3 regions of the Paenibacillus sp. EKM211P genome follow, and region 1 is predicted to be linked to each of the others. Evidence: riboswitches for the same ligand, from Rfam matches in the RefSeq annotation. Region 1 holds a riboswitch; each other region holds the start of a gene.

Region 1 (5,033 bases):
AGGGCTCATGATCGTCCAAAAAAGAGTATGCAGATAATGACCTGCCCCGTTAAATGCCAGTTCACGTTCCCAATGCTTTACGAGGTCAAAATCACCTGTTTTTCGGGCTTCTTCCAGTTTCTTTTCCGCTTTATTCAGATCATTCACATAGCTCAAATGATGCTTGTTATGGTGAATACGCATCGTTTTTTCATCAATGTACGGTTCAAGCGCATTATAAGGGTAAGGAAGCGGAGGGAGCCGATGTCCCCCAATAGGGACCGGGCGACCGACTAAGGATTTTTCCGCTGCTGAAGGTTGCGTCTGACCGGACTGGACGCCTTTAGTAGCCCCAGAACCTTCTCCTCTCATGCTGGCATGCCTCTCTCGAAACGCTTGCTCCGGGTAATCCTCACCCTCTGCCGCTACATGATACAACCCAGCGGCTCGTGCGATGGAGCCGGGCTCTTGAAAGGGAGTTGTCGAAATCAGGAAATATTGACTTTCATGTGCTGCGTGTATTACAACTCCGGCGGATTTTGGCTGTTGACGCAATGCATGACTGTGCTCGGTCAGCAAACCTAGCTGCCGTACATATTCCTGTGATTGACGGTTCGCAGTTTGCAGCAAATCGTCCAGTCGACGATTTAATTCTTGAGAGGCAGGCTGTGAATTCAAGCCTGATTCGGACAACGGTTTCTCTCCAGTTGCTGATGCGTCTGATCCCCTTGAATGGGCTGATGATTCATCCAGCTGGTGTGTATGAGCTTGGGGAGCAGACGACGCTTTTTTCTCCTGATGTTGCCATGCTTGTTCTACCGGGTCAAGCGCGCTCCGTTGCTCTTCAAGTAGCTCTATGGCGGCCCGTTCCGTTTGTTCAAATACGGTTCGCCAATCATCCAGTAGCCGCACATAAGCAGGTTCTAGCCCTTCAGTAGCGGATTTAATCACTTCCACATGCCAACTTTCCTGCTGCTTCCAATGACGGATTTCCTCCAGCACACGTAAGGGCAGGAAAGACCCATAAGTACTCAGCATCGTTTTTACCTCCCGTATCCCACTATGGCTATCCAGCAGATCTAGCAGATCTGTCCTGGATGCATATGTACCCAGTATATTCGCCGTCCCATCGGGAATATGTCTATGAACTTCCTTCATCAGGTTATACCTTTTGCACAGAACAATAATTAATCGTGGAAAATAAAAAAAGAAGCCTGTCTACGGCACGGGTTAAGTGTCCATAGGCAAGCTTCTTCAAGGCGATGAATGCTTATTCGAAAATAATTCTTTACTGCGTAGTCGTTTGTTTATGGGCAGCAGCCGTGGTTTTCTTGTCCTCCAGCTCCTGTACACTGCTTAAAAATGTCGATACCCGTCGTAAATATTCACGAGGATGCTCTCTGAAAATAAGCTCATGTATCCCGTTTTTGACAATCCATACACTGGAAAGCGGGTTGGTTTGATTGGCAGCAAGCTTTTCCGCAATGGGGTAAGGAGCCTTTTCATCCTGTGTACCGTGTACAAACATGATTGGAAACGGATAGTCCTCCTTTTTTACCTCCTGATATGGAATCTGATGCAAACTGGTGCCGTTCAAGACTGGAAACAGCAACTCCAGTATTTCCAAAGATGGATGTCTCGGCAAATTAATTTGATTGTGAATGTTATGGTACAGCGTATCCGGTTCCAGTAGGAAGGTGCTGTCCAAAATCATCGCGTCCACATCTTTGGTTTGCAAACCCGCCTGAAGAGCGGTTCCTGCTCCCATAGAAAAGCCCCATACAATAATTTCCGACGAGCCGCGTTGTTTTGCAAGCTGGATGGCCCCAAGAAGCTGTTGGGATTCTGCCTTGCCTCCGGTTGCGACGGCCTTGCTGTTTTGTGACGCAAATCCGTAATCGAACATGACCACATTAAAGTTCAAGCTATGGGCATAATGCGCCAGATCATACATGGGAATCCAGCTTTCTTCACGGTTGGCTCCATAGCCATGACTGAAAATAATGGTTTTCCGCGATTGATCTGCCGGGATATACCAGCCTTGTACCATGCGGCTACCATCCTTGGCTGGGAAGCTGACTTCCTCATAAGGCATACCTTTGGCTTGCATCGGATTAGAGTATAATGGCGCGACGGTGGGATTCGTAAGCACCCAGGCGATGTAAGCATGCAAGGCAATAAAACAAAACAACAGAAAAAATAAGACCGACAGCAGCAGAGCAATCACAACGTGCTTGAACCGCAGCATACGGGGATTAAAGAGTGGGGTGGACGGCTCCTGAACAGCGGTCTGTAGCTGAGCGTTGCGCTGGGATGTCGAAATCATGTAAGAGCCTCCTTATATAAAATTGATCTTCGAATCATAAAATTTAGGTATAATTCCACTTGAAAATAGTAGGGTATGTCCGTATAGATACCTATTATCGTATGATGGCTATTATCCAAAGTCAACGCCTGAACCGGAAAAGTAAAAATGATGCAAAGAATTGTCGATGTTTGTTCTTGTTCTGTAATATGGTTGTCACAAAAACATCGGTTTACAGTAGCCGCGACTATTCTATATAATTTATGTAACCATGTTTCATAGTGTGAAACGAATATGGATACAAGAGGAGCGGTTCACGATGGAAGACCGTAAATTAACCGTCCGCGCTGTAGAGCGTGCACTTGATATACTGCTGTGTTTTACCGCAGAATCTGATCTTGGTCTAACGGAGATTGCCTCCCAAATTGGTCTACATAAAAGCACTGTTCATCGTCTTTTGACTACGCTGGAGGATCGGGGATTTGTCGTTCGGAATGCCGAAACGGAAAAATATAGGCTTGGTTTTCGCATATGGGAGCTGTCCACGCATCTGTCCCAAAGCGATGAGCCGGCGGTGTTGTTACAGCCTGCAATGGAAGGACTGCGTGATCGCTTAGGGGAAACGGTCAGCTTGTACCTGCGGGATGGAAGCATGCGTATTCGCATACAAGCCGTGCAGAGCAATCAGGCGATCCGCAGGGTTGCGCCTGTAGGTGCGCGTATGCCGCTGGCTGTGGGAGCCTCCAGCAAGGTGCTGGCGGCCTTTATGCCACCACAGGAGCTGGAGGTGTTGCTAAGCAGTGAAGAATGGCCACCTTCGGTAGACCCGGAGGTTTATAAAGCCCAGCTGCAGGACATTCGTGAGAAGGGCTATGCGACCAGCTATGAAGAACGTGAGCCAGGAGCTGCGGCTGTGGCCGCGCCTATTGTGAACCGAAAGGGACAGGTCACGGCGGCTTTATCTGTATCCGGCCCGGTCAGTCGACTTGCGCCCGAGACGCTGCATGAGTTTGCACCGATTTTGATCGAAGCAGCCAAGGAAATGGGGCTTATGCTTCCGTGACAGTAATCAATACAAAAGGAAATTATACAAGGGTTGCCAAAGCTATAAATTTAAAGTAGTCTGATAGAGATGGCGGTATGTCTGTTATAGCCACCAATTCATGTGAATAGAAAGTATCACAGTTACTGGGGGAGCCTGTAATGCGGGCTGAGATGGAATCAGGCAAGATTCCGGACCCTTTGCACCTGATCTGGATCATACCAGCGTAGGGAAGTAATCGGCCATTGAAATGTATACGCAGCTGCTGTCTACGACCGCGCATTGGAATATGATTATTCCACGTGCGATCGGTTTGGATAGCTGTCTCGTTTGATTAGCCGGTTCCCTAGGGAACCGGCTTTTTTGCATAGATCAGCGCCACCCTGGGAATGGTTCCGGATCGGTGTGTCATTTCACGATACGGGAGGAATGGATCATGAAACCGACAGAAACAAAAGGAACAAAAGAAACAGGAATGAAATCAGCAGATGCAGGATTGGCGGGAATAATAGAAGTAGAGGGAGAGAAGGCCAAAGCGGAGCAAGCCAGTGGGCTAAAGCCCTTTCCGGGGAGCCGTAAGGTGTATATTCAAGGTTCTCGGCCGGATATTGCTGTGCCTGAGCGTGAAATCGCGCTACAACCCACACATACGCCGCAGGGCACCGAGCATCATGAGCCACTGCGTGTGTATGATACCAGCGGTCCGATGACGGACGAAGCCTACCAGGTCGACATCCGTCAGGGATTGCCACCATTACGGCGAGCTTGGGCACTGGAACGGGGAGATGTGGAGGCTTATGAGGGCCGCGCCGTCAAGCCAGAGGATAACGGGATGAAGCCCGGCTCCAAACGGGAGACAGTGGAATTTCCCGGCGTGACCAACCGTCCGCTACGGGCTTCGCAAGGGCGTACTGTGACGCAAATGCACTATGCGCGGCAAGGGATCATTACGCCTGAAATGGAATTTGCGGCGATCCGCGAAGGCGTAGAGCCCGAGTTTGTACGACAGGAGCTGGCGGCTGGACGAGCTATTTTACCTTCAAATATCAATCACCCGGAAAGCGAGCCCATGGTCATTGGACGCCATTTTCACGTAAAGATCAATGCGAACATTGGGAATTCCGCAGTTACGTCCTCCATCGAGGAAGAAGTGGAGAAGATGACCTGGGCTGTGCGCTGGGGCTCAGACACCGTCATGGACCTGTCTACAGGCCGGAATATTCATACAACGCGCGAATGGATCATCAGGAATTCTCCCGTACCGATTGGAACGGTGCCGCTATATCAGGCACTGGAAAAGGTGAACGGCGAAGCTGAGAAGCTGACGTGGGAGCTGTATCGAGACACGCTGATTGAGCAGGCGGAGCAGGGAGTGGACTATTTTACGATCCATGCGGGTATATTGCTGCGATATATACCGATGACGGCGAACAGAATGACGGGAATTGTATCCCGGGGCGGGTCGATCATGGCAGCCTGGTGCCTTGCACACCATCAGGAGAATTTTTTGTATACGCATTTTGAAGAAATCTGTGAAATTATGAAAGCCTACGATGTGGCCTTTTCTCTCGGGGATGGTCTGCGTCCAGGGAGTATCTATGATGCGAATGATGAAGCACAATTTGCAGAGCTAGAGACGTTGGGCGAGCTCACGCAAATTGCATGGAAGCATGATGTCCAGGTCATGATTGAAGGGCCAGGACATGT
Region 2 (5,033 bases), on a different contig from region 1:
CCCTGTTAACGCGCTACGGCCCTTTTCCCGGAACTGGATCATGGTTGTGCCGCCAGCAAGAGCCTCCTGCACGACCCGACTTGGTTCCGCGAGGCAGTTCACGCTTCCAACAACCAGATACATCTGTAAATGCCGCCGCATGATCTCAGGTAATATTCGACCGCTCATTGGAGTATCTCCTGACGACGGCGGTAGGCCCAATGATTGGTTGGACCGTGTCCCTGGCCCAGATACAACGTATCTTCAATCGCCGCCTGAATGAAGGCTCTTCCATTCAAAATAGCTTCCGGTACAGACACGCCTTTCCCTAATTCAGCGGTAATCGCTGCTGAGAACGTACATCCTGTTCCGTGTGTGTGGACAGTTCGCACCCGCTTGCCGCCCAGCTCTGTGAAGGCTGTTCCGTCAAAGAGCAGGTCAATGACCTGACCGCTGTTTTCGCTCTCCTCATCGTGGCCGCCCTTGATCACAACGAATTTGGGACCCCGGCTGCTAATATGTCTCGCAGCTTCGCGGCGATCCTCCATCGTACGTATGCTTATCCCGGTTAAGGCCTCCGCTTCCGGGATATTTGGTGTGACGACCAGGGCCAAGGGGAGCAGGTCGTCGTTCAATGCCTGCACCGCTTCTGGTTGCAGCAGCTTTGCGCCCCCTTTGGCAATCATTACAGGATCGACGACAACCTTTTCCCAGCCGAACTTTCGGATCTGCTCGGCTACCAGGCGGATGATGCCTGCATCAAACAGCATGCCAGTCTTTAGGGCGTCGACTCCAAGATCTGATCCTACAGCTTCGATCTGTTGCGCTGTTGCTTCCTGTGGCAGCGGATATACACCGTGAACTCCCAAAGTATTTTGTACCGTTATGGCCGTAATAGCTGACATGCCGTATACGCCAAGCTCCTGAAAGGTTTTGAGATCGGCTTGAATTCCAGCCCCGCCGCCACTGTCTGAACCGGCAATCGTCAGCGCTCTCGGTACATGCACGTCTCTCATCGCGCACCACCTGTTGTAGTTGTTCCAGCTTCACGGATCGTGACATGCCCCTCTAGCGAACCAGTATGTAGTTTGGCAAGCTCGTCGAGAAAGGCAATCTGGAAGCTGCCCGGCCCCAGCTTTGCGGTATGCGCTGCGGCTCGAGAAGCTGCTGCACTGTAAAATGCCAAACCTGCTGTGCCTGCGAGCAGCAGGTTGGGTTCAACTGCTGCAAAGGCGCCCAACACAGAGGTCAGCAGGCAGCCTGTTCCGGTTACCTTCGTAAGCAGCGCGTCTCCGCCACTAATCAATCGTACTTCAACCCCATCGGTGATGACGTCCTCTTTTCCAGTGATGACAACCATGGTATGGAGCGTTTGCGCAGCCCGAACTGCCAGATCGACATTACTGCTGTCAGCACTGTCGCCTGCATCTACCCCTTTAATTTCTCGGGCTTCTCCGATCAGATGAGCGACTTCGGCTGCATTGCCTCGTACTAGTGAGATGTTAACCTCGTTTAGAATTCGTAGTGCTGACTCGGTTCTAAAGCTAGTCGCTCCTGCACCGACCGGATCTAACAGAACTGGAACACCGTGAGCATTCGCCGATTGTCCAGCAAGGATCATGGCATCCACCAGCTCACGGTTTAGCGTACCGATATTTAACACGACGGCGCCCGCTATTTTGGCCATATCTGCTACTTCCTCGGGTGCATAAGCCATCACCGGGGAAGCCCCTAGTGCATATAGGCCGTTGGCTGTAAAGTTGGTGACCACCACATTGGTTATATTATGAACGAGGGGGTTGCTGTTTTGTACCTTTGTCAGGAGCGCCGAATAACTTTGTTCCCATATATTCATCATGTTTATCCTCTCTCATCTATACTGATTATTCCAAGACCGTAGCGCGCATCTGGACGGGCCATTGTTCCTGCTTATAAGCCATATCCCAGAACATATATTCCAGCTGGCAGCTTAGCATAAAATGCTCAATCATCCGCTCTCGCTCGGCAGCCGTGGCGACTTTCGCCCAAGCATCCACACGCTCTCGATATTTGAAGGTTACATCTTCAATTTGGTTGCCATAGAAGCAAATCCACTCATAGAACGGATGAGACTCGTCTGGTCTTACCTCATCCATTAGCCTGCGTCCAATTTCAAGATATGTCCATGGACATGGTAGCAGCACGGCCATGATTTCCCCAAGACTACCCTCATGTGCGACGGTCAGCATATGGCGGATATAATGATGAGCGGACGGAGCGAGTGGATATCCCTGCATCTCTTCATAGGTGACACCTGCGATAGCACAAAAATTTTGATGCGGATGAACCTCGCTGTTGAGAATAAAAGAGATCTGTTCGTTAAATACAGCCATATCCTCCCGGCTCGTGCTTTTGGAGATCGCGATGCCGTAAATCCGCATGTAGGCGCTCAAATATTCAAAGTCTTGTTTTACATAGTGAATCAGCTGTTCCCTTGTTAAATTTCCTTCAGCAATACCTCTCACAAAGGGATGCTCATAAATGGCTTGAAAAATGCCATCCGCCTGCTGACGGAGCTCTTGCGAAAAACTCATTTCCCCACCTCCAACAAAAATGGAGAATAAGAAGTCCCGTAAGATACAATTCTCGGAACAATGCCAAAAAGCCGCCCCGAAAACTGGAGCGGCTTCAACATAGGTTCAATGCGCAAAAACGCCTGAAACCCTATATAGAAGGCTCCACTTTCCTACGCTAGTACGAACTAGATCAGGTTCAAAGGGTCCAAGATTCATTCTTGTCTCAGCCATAATGGCTCCCCTAGTGGACTTTCCTATTCTTTTGACTAATACTGTACATTCGTTCCTATGTTATGTCAAACTGCTTATGCCTAGTGAAGGATTAGTGAGGGTGTTGGATTACACTTTCCACGGCTTTGACCCTCACATATTCCGGTTTCCACATTGCATCCCGAATGGCTTGCTCAATATTTGGAAGGTGTGCCTGAGCTACCTGATCCTGAATTGCGGCCTTTGCTACCGCAACCGCAACCGCAAACGAAACATCACGTAATTTTCGAATATGGGGCAGCAGTGCGCCGCCAAGTTCATTCGAATCTACGGCGTTGGCAACGGCATCAGCTGCTGCGGTAAACATGGAAGGAGTGATTCGTTTGGCCTTGACCACAATTGCGCCTAGACCCAGTCCCGGGAAAACAAAGGCATTGTTCGCCTGACCAATTTCAAATTTCGTACCGTTATAGGTGACGGGCTCAAAGGGACTTCCCGTAGCAATCAATGCTTTGCCATCAGTCCATCGTATCAAATCCTCGGGTACCGCTTCAGCCAGATTGGTAGGATTGGACATGGGCATAATGATCGGGCGTTCCACATGCTTTGCCATTTCCTTGATAATCTCTTCAGAAAAGGCACCCGCTACACCGGAAGTCCCAATTAAGATTGTAGGTTTTACCTGACGGATGACCTCCAGCAACGGTATTTTGCCGTCTTCCGATCGGGCCCATGAGCTGATTTCTTCCTTTTTACGCACATATGGTTTCTGATAATCGAGTACATCTTCCATATCGTCCGTTAATAGCCCGCGATAATCAAAGGCCCAAAACGACCTGAAAGAATCTTCTGCAGGAAGCCCGTCCTCGATCATAGCGCTCCGTATTTGGTCGGCGTTACCGATTCCTGCTGCCCCTGGACCAAAGACAAGTATTTTTTGTTCACGTAGCGGAATTTTGGTGACACCTACCGCCGAAACAATCGCAGCTAATGTGACTGCTCCTGTGCCCTGGATGTCATCATTGAAGGTGAGAATGTTTTGACCGTATTTCCCTATAATGTGGCGTGCGTTCACGCTGCCCACATCCTCCCAATGCAAAAGCGCTTTCGGGAATTGTGTTAACGTTTTGCTGATAAAGGTATCAATAAATTGATGATAGGCTTCTCCGCGAACTCGTTTATGACGGTTTCCGATGTATAGCGGATCATTCAGCAGCTTTTCATTATTCGTGCCCACATCCAGTACAATGGGCAGCACCCGCCCGGGATGAATACCTGCCGCAGCTGTATATACAGCAAGTTTGCCAATAGCAATGTTAATTCCCCCGACCCCCCAGTCACCAATTCCCAAAATACTTTCTGAATCCGTGACCACGATCAGGTCAACATCCTCACTACGCAAGCCGGAATTATAGAACGCCTGTCCGATACCGTTCGGATGATCTATCGATAAATATACGCCCCCGGGACGGTTGTACTCATGGCTGTATTCTTGAATGGCGGTTCCTACAGTCGGTGTGTAGACTACGGGCAGCATTTCACTCAAATGGTCGGTTAGCAGCCGATAGTAAAGCACGACATTCCGGTTATGAAGGTCGTTAAGTGAAGCATTTTTACGCAGCATGGTGGGTTGTGCCAGGAATTGCTGATATGCCCGAACGCTCTGTTTTTCCAATGAAAGGACAGTGGGAGGAAGAATTCCTTCCAAGCCCAGTTCTTTGCGTTCTTCTTCTGTAAATGCCACCCCTTTGTTCAAAAGAGGGTTTGCTAGCACGTCCTTTCCTCGTAAGGGAGTAGATAATGACCCATCACGATTGACATGAAATGCTTCCATAAAAATACCTTCTTTCCCTATATTTCAGTAATTATTCATGATGAAAAATGACATGTTGTCCATAGTATGGACGTACGAATTGGTTTTATTCGTCTATCAATCTATGACAAAATGACCATATGTGTATCTTTTTATTAATCCTATAGAACTAATTTTGTTTTCGGATTCACCTTGTAATTCGTATGGTAATAGTCCTAATGAATCAGGTCTAAATGCTCTGTTTTTATTAAATATGAAAATTAGTTTTTCTTCTCTTGAATGCTTATATATCAAGGGATGTGAGCTATTTTGTTAAGAAAATATGAAGTATTTGGACATTAATTTAATCTTACTAAGCAAACATTTTTAATTCTTTTTCAACAAAATAGAATTATTCGGAGGAAAAGGAGAGGTTTGTGTGCAGGGACCTATAGCCATTTTTAGCGATAACAACAGGGCTATTGATTATCCCAATG
Region 3 (5,033 bases), on a different contig from region 1:
ATTAGCGGTGACCATTTGTACTGCCTGCGGAATAATGCCGGCTGTATCACATGTTTCTCCTCCAAACGGTACAGTTCCCATCAGACAGTGTAGACAAGGTGTTTGACCCGGTAAAAAAGTGTAAGTTACACCGTAGCTACCCACACATCCTCCATAAATCCAAGGAATATGATGCTTGAGAGCCATGTCGTTCATAAGAAGCCGAGTATCGAAGTTATCGGTTGCATCCATCATGAGATCCACCCCCTGGATCAACTCTTCCAGCTCTTCTACCCCAACATCCAAAACATGTGCATGGATGACTGTTTGCGAATTAATAACCTTTAATCTTCGCTGGGCCGCTATTGCTTTGGGACACCTTTGCGCTGCATCACTTTCCTGAAAAAGCTGCTGGCGCTGCAAATTGCTCCATTCCACATAATCCCGGTCTACGAGACTTACCGTACCTACGCCTCCACGAACTAGCGTTTCTGCAATGCCTGTACCCAGCGCTCCAACACCTATGATTAGTACGTGAGAAGAAGCAAGCCGGCGTTGGCCTGCAGGCCCAAAGGGTGCAAACCTTTCCTGTCTGGAATAACGATCAATTTGTGGTGTTCCAGCACCGGATTTTTCAGATATCCTCATCCTTGAACCATGCCTTCTGTTGGGCTGCTCGCTGAAGCATATCGTTTTACAGGTATCATCCCTGCCTCAAAACCATATCTGCCTGCACGCACAGCCAGCTTCATGGCCTCAGCCATTTTCACAGGGTTCTTCGCTCCCGACACAGCTGTATTTAGGAGAACACCATCTGCTCCCAACTGCATCGCCATTGCTGCGTCACCAGGTGAGCGAATACCTGCATCGACGATAACCGGAACTTCTGCTTGCTCAATAATTAACTCTAATGAAAACGGATTGAGCAAACCATGTCCTGTACCAATCGGTGAGGCACCAGGCATAATGGCATGTACTCCAAGCTCTTGCAGCCTCTTTGCTAGTATCACATCATCCGATATGTAGGGCAGTACGACAAAGCCTTCCTCTAGCAGTTTTTCACTAGCCTTCAACGTTTCAAAAGGGTCAGGCAACAGCGTTTTGCTATCCCCAATGACTTCCACCTTAATCATGTCGCACAAGCCAGAGGCTTTTGCCAACTTGGCAATACGGATTGCCTCTTCTGCTGTTGTTGCTCCTGCTGTGTTGGGAAGAAGTGTATACCGGCTCAAATCTAGCGTATCAAGAAAATGTTGCTTATCCCGTTCCTCCAAATTCAGTCTGCGCACAGCGAACGTTAATATTTCTGTCTCAGCAGCCTCTACAGCCTGGGATTGGATATCCAGATCCGAAAATTTCCCTGTTCCCAGCAACAACCTTGAGGTAAATGATGCTTTTCCAATGGTTAACATGATCAACCGCCTCCTACAAAATGTACGATTTCTAGGCAATCTCCATCCTTAAGTACCGTCTCATGATGATCTTCACGGGTCAATATATGCCGATTCAGCTCTACCACTACGGTTTTCACCTTTAAATCAAGTTCATGCAGCAATTGATCCACATGAGTGATTCGATTAGAAATGGTCATGCTCTGTCCGTTAATGATCAGCTTCATAAGCTTTCCTCCTTGAGGAGTTCAGAAGAAAATTTGCTTATTCCAAGTCCAGCCGCATCAGCCCCTTTAAGCATAGCTGCCATCGCTCGCCCAGTCGCATCACTAAGCAAGACACCGTTACGATAATGCCCGACTGCAGCATAGACGCCCTCTACTCCAGGAACAGGGCCAATGAAAGGACGCTCCGCAGCTGCCTGTGGACGTAAGCCCGCCCAAGCACGTATAAAAGAAGCTTCTTGTACACGCGGCAACCAGGCAGATGCACGTACTAACAGTCCTTTTAAGCCTCCTACGGTCACCTCTTTGTCATATTGATGTGGAAGACTCGTAGCCCCAATCCAAAGCTCGTTATTCTGTTTAGGCACGAGGTAAACATCATCGGCATAAATGGTATAATCCAACGGATGGTCCTTCAAGGAGACTGCTACCACTTCACCCTTGACTGGATAAAGAGGATAATCAAATCCAATTTGTTCTAGCAATTTCAAGCTGTCCAAGCCTGCGGCAATCACGACCTGATCGCAGGAAAAAAATCCACTATCCGTTCGCACACCGCAAACTCGGCCGTCCTGTATGATCAGTTCCTCAGCATGAGTTCCAGACCATATTGTTGCTCCCAGCACCGCAGCTGCCCCTGCATAAGCACGGCAAAGCTGAACAGGGGCCACTTGTGTCTCCTTTGATCGGTATATAGCCCCAATTACTTGATCTGCCAAGCCCGGAATCCGTCGAGCCAATTCCCTGGCATCCCACCAAATAGGGCTATCATCCTCTCGGATATTCGCAGCATTCCAGCGTCTCTGGCCCTCTGCTTCTGAACGAAAAGGGGTCACAAAACCTTCTGTACGAAAATCAACTGAAATACCCGATAAACGCTCCAAATCACAGACAAGGTCAGGGAAAGCATCTCGACTTGCGCGAGCAAATCGCGCCAGCTCAAGGTCTGAGAACTCTTCGCTTTCCGCTGCCAGCATTCCCGCCGCTGCTCCTGATGCTCCCTCACCGGGGATCCATCGTTCCAGCATAATTGTACTTCGTCCCTCCTTAGCCACATGATAAGCAATGGCACTGCCGATCACACCTCCGCCTATGACCAAGCATTCTGCGTGTCCTATTGCTTTTTTCTCTGTATGTGTCTTTGACATATGTTCCGTGTCTCCTCTCCGGTGAGCATTCTGCTTTCCCTTCGTCTCGTTTTCTTGCTACAGGTCGTGAACTACAAGATCTACCATTCGCCTATATTCCATCGCTGCTGCAACGGGTGACTCTGCTTCCCATATACCAGACATCACCGCAATTCCGCTTGCTCCGGCATGATAGAGCTCTGGAACATGATGAGGTTGTATGCCTCCCAGCGCTATCACCGGAATGGCCGACAATCTGCAAATGCGTTCAAGCTGTGCTACACCCCGCGGTACAAGACCGGCCTTACAATAGGTCTCATATACATGACCAAATAGTACATAGTCTGCTCCCCCCTGCTCAGCGGTCTGCACCTCCTCCAAGGAATGTACAGACACTCCACAGCGTGTACCCACTGGAAGCAGACTTTTCGCATCCATCACAGATAACCCATTAGCAGGTAGCTGGACAGCTCTTGCCAAGGTAAGTAAAGCTACGTCCATACGGTCATTTACTACAATTTGCTGCAAAGGAACTTCCTGCTCGATCATGCTACGAGTCAAAGAAAGCAAAGCAGAGGCACCCTTCTGTTTCGAACGTGCGTGTACATAATGAATATAAGGACAAATAGCGGCTGCCACTTTGGGTACATCCACACAGGAGACACTTTCCATCGTAATTACGTGTAATTCGATCTCATTTTCACCTCACTTGGACTAAAAAATATAAAATAATCGTATAAGCTGAACTATATTGTTGCAGCTCCCTATTGGGTAATATCATACGGAGCCAGCCACATGTACCAGCAATAATGAAAGGAGATCATATGTAAATCCGTCTACGGAAGCTCGAACAAATGAAGATGAACGAAACGCAAAAAGCCACTTCCCAGAGGAAGTGGCTTGACAAACGTTCAAAATCGAACGGACTATTATATCCGTAAACGTATATCGTTCCCTGCGCAAACAAAAGTAAAGAGCTACTACCTTGTTTGTACAGTACTCACTTCCCTACGCTGGCATAACCCAGATCAGGTACAAAGGGTCCGAAATCCATTTTTTTCGTCTCAGCCGCATGGGCGGCTCCCCTAGTGTGACTATTTTATTGTATCAGCTAAAGATAGCTTAGCATATTTTCCTAATTCTGCAAACCCCACCTTGTGTGAAATCTGTCAGAACTGGATTTTAGTTAACTTTACTAGACCACTCTTCTACATTCCACGTTTTGGTTACCCAATCCTCGTAAAAGTCCGGTTCGTGGGATACAAGCAATACGGTCCCTTTGTATTCCTTCAAAGCGCGTTTGAGTTCATCCTTTGCTTTGACATCCAAGTGGTTGGTAGGCTCATCAAACAGTACCCAGTTGCTCTCACGCATTAACAGTTTACAAAGGCGGACTTTAGCCTGTTCTCCACCACTAAGCGCAGACAAAGGCCGGGTGATATGCTCATTCTTCAAACCACAGCGCGCCAAATGCGCTCGTACTTCATGCTGATTCAAATGCGGAAATTCATTCCATACATCGTCAATCGGTGTAATTTTCTCCGCCTTTACTTCCTGTTCAAAATAAGCAGGCTGCAAGAAATCCCCTTGATAGGTTTTTCCGCTGATTGGAGGTATTTTCCCGAGAATGGTTTTGAGCAACGTAGACTTACCAACACCATTGCAGCCAACAATTGCGATCTTTTCGCCACGTTCGATCGTCATGGACATTTTAGGCAAAAGGGCATGAGTGTAGCCAATTTCAAAATCAATACCCTCAAAAACTGTTTTCCCGCTCGCACGGGCTTCTTTGAACTGAAAGGTTGGCTTTGCAGCTTCTTCAGGCTTATCAATACGTTCGATCCGATCAAGCTGCTTTTCACGGCTTTTTGCACGGCCTGATGTAGATGCGCGCGCTTTATTGCGCTGAATAAAATCTTCCTGTTTCTTAATATATTCCTGCTGCTTCTCATATGCATCAATATGCTGTGCTTTGTTCAGATCCGCCATTTCAAGAAACTTTTCATAGTTAGCTGAATAGCGGGTCATCTTAGCAAATTCAAGATGGTAGATTACATTAACAACTTGGTTCATAAATTCAGTATCATGTGAGATGAGGATAAAAGCATAGGGATAATCCTTCAAATATCGCGTAAGCCATTCAATATGCTCCACATCCAAATAGTTGGTAGGCTCATCCAGCAGCAATACATTTGGCTTTTCCAACAGCAACTTAGCAAGAAGCACCTTTGTCCGTTGCCCACCACTAAGTGCTGCTACATCCCGATCCAGTCCGATGGCAGAGAGACCTAATCCATTCGCCATTTCTTCAA

Evidence for each region. A riboswitch is a leader RNA that binds a small molecule or an ion and turns the genes downstream of it on or off. The one in region 1 is predicted to bind thiamine pyrophosphate.
Region 2: it holds a riboswitch for thiamine pyrophosphate, as region 1 does, so the genes downstream of both, tenA (thiaminase II) here and thiC (phosphomethylpyrimidine synthase ThiC) in region 1, are expected to answer to the same signal.
Region 3: it holds a riboswitch for thiamine pyrophosphate, as region 1 does, so the genes downstream of both, G9G57_RS20225 (thiamine phosphate synthase) here and thiC (phosphomethylpyrimidine synthase ThiC) in region 1, are expected to answer to the same signal.

The regions. Positions count from the first base shown of each region.
Region 1 covers NZ_JAAMNS010000013.1:44,309-49,341, reverse strand. The annotation lists gene G9G57_RS17735 (Fe-Mn family superoxide dismutase) at 1-1,017, opposite strand, end outside; gene G9G57_RS17730 (alpha/beta hydrolase) at 1,268-2,305, opposite strand; gene G9G57_RS17725 (IclR family transcriptional regulator) at 2,604-3,347, shown strand; TPP riboswitch at 3,465-3,576, shown strand; gene thiC (phosphomethylpyrimidine synthase ThiC) at 3,763-5,033, shown strand, end outside.
Region 2 covers NZ_JAAMNS010000023.1:58,013-63,045, forward strand. The annotation lists gene thiE (thiamine phosphate synthase) at 1-168, opposite strand, end outside; gene thiD (bifunctional hydroxymethylpyrimidine kinase/phosphomethylpyrimidine kinase) at 165-995, opposite strand; gene thiM (hydroxyethylthiazole kinase) at 992-1,837, opposite strand; gene tenA (thiaminase II) at 1,863-2,552, opposite strand; TPP riboswitch at 2,685-2,787, opposite strand; gene G9G57_RS23845 (NAD-dependent malic enzyme) at 2,857-4,578, opposite strand; gene G9G57_RS23850 (glycosyltransferase) at 4,976-5,033, shown strand, end outside.
Region 3 covers NZ_JAAMNS010000016.1:62,111-67,143, reverse strand. The annotation lists gene G9G57_RS20245 (ThiF family adenylyltransferase) at 1-627, opposite strand, end outside; gene G9G57_RS20240 (thiazole synthase) at 624-1,391, opposite strand; gene thiS (sulfur carrier protein ThiS) at 1,394-1,597, opposite strand; gene thiO (glycine oxidase ThiO) at 1,594-2,742, opposite strand; gene G9G57_RS20225 (thiamine phosphate synthase) at 2,800-3,393, opposite strand; TPP riboswitch at 3,710-3,818, opposite strand; gene G9G57_RS20220 (ABC-F family ATP-binding cassette domain-containing protein) at 3,904-5,033, opposite strand, start outside.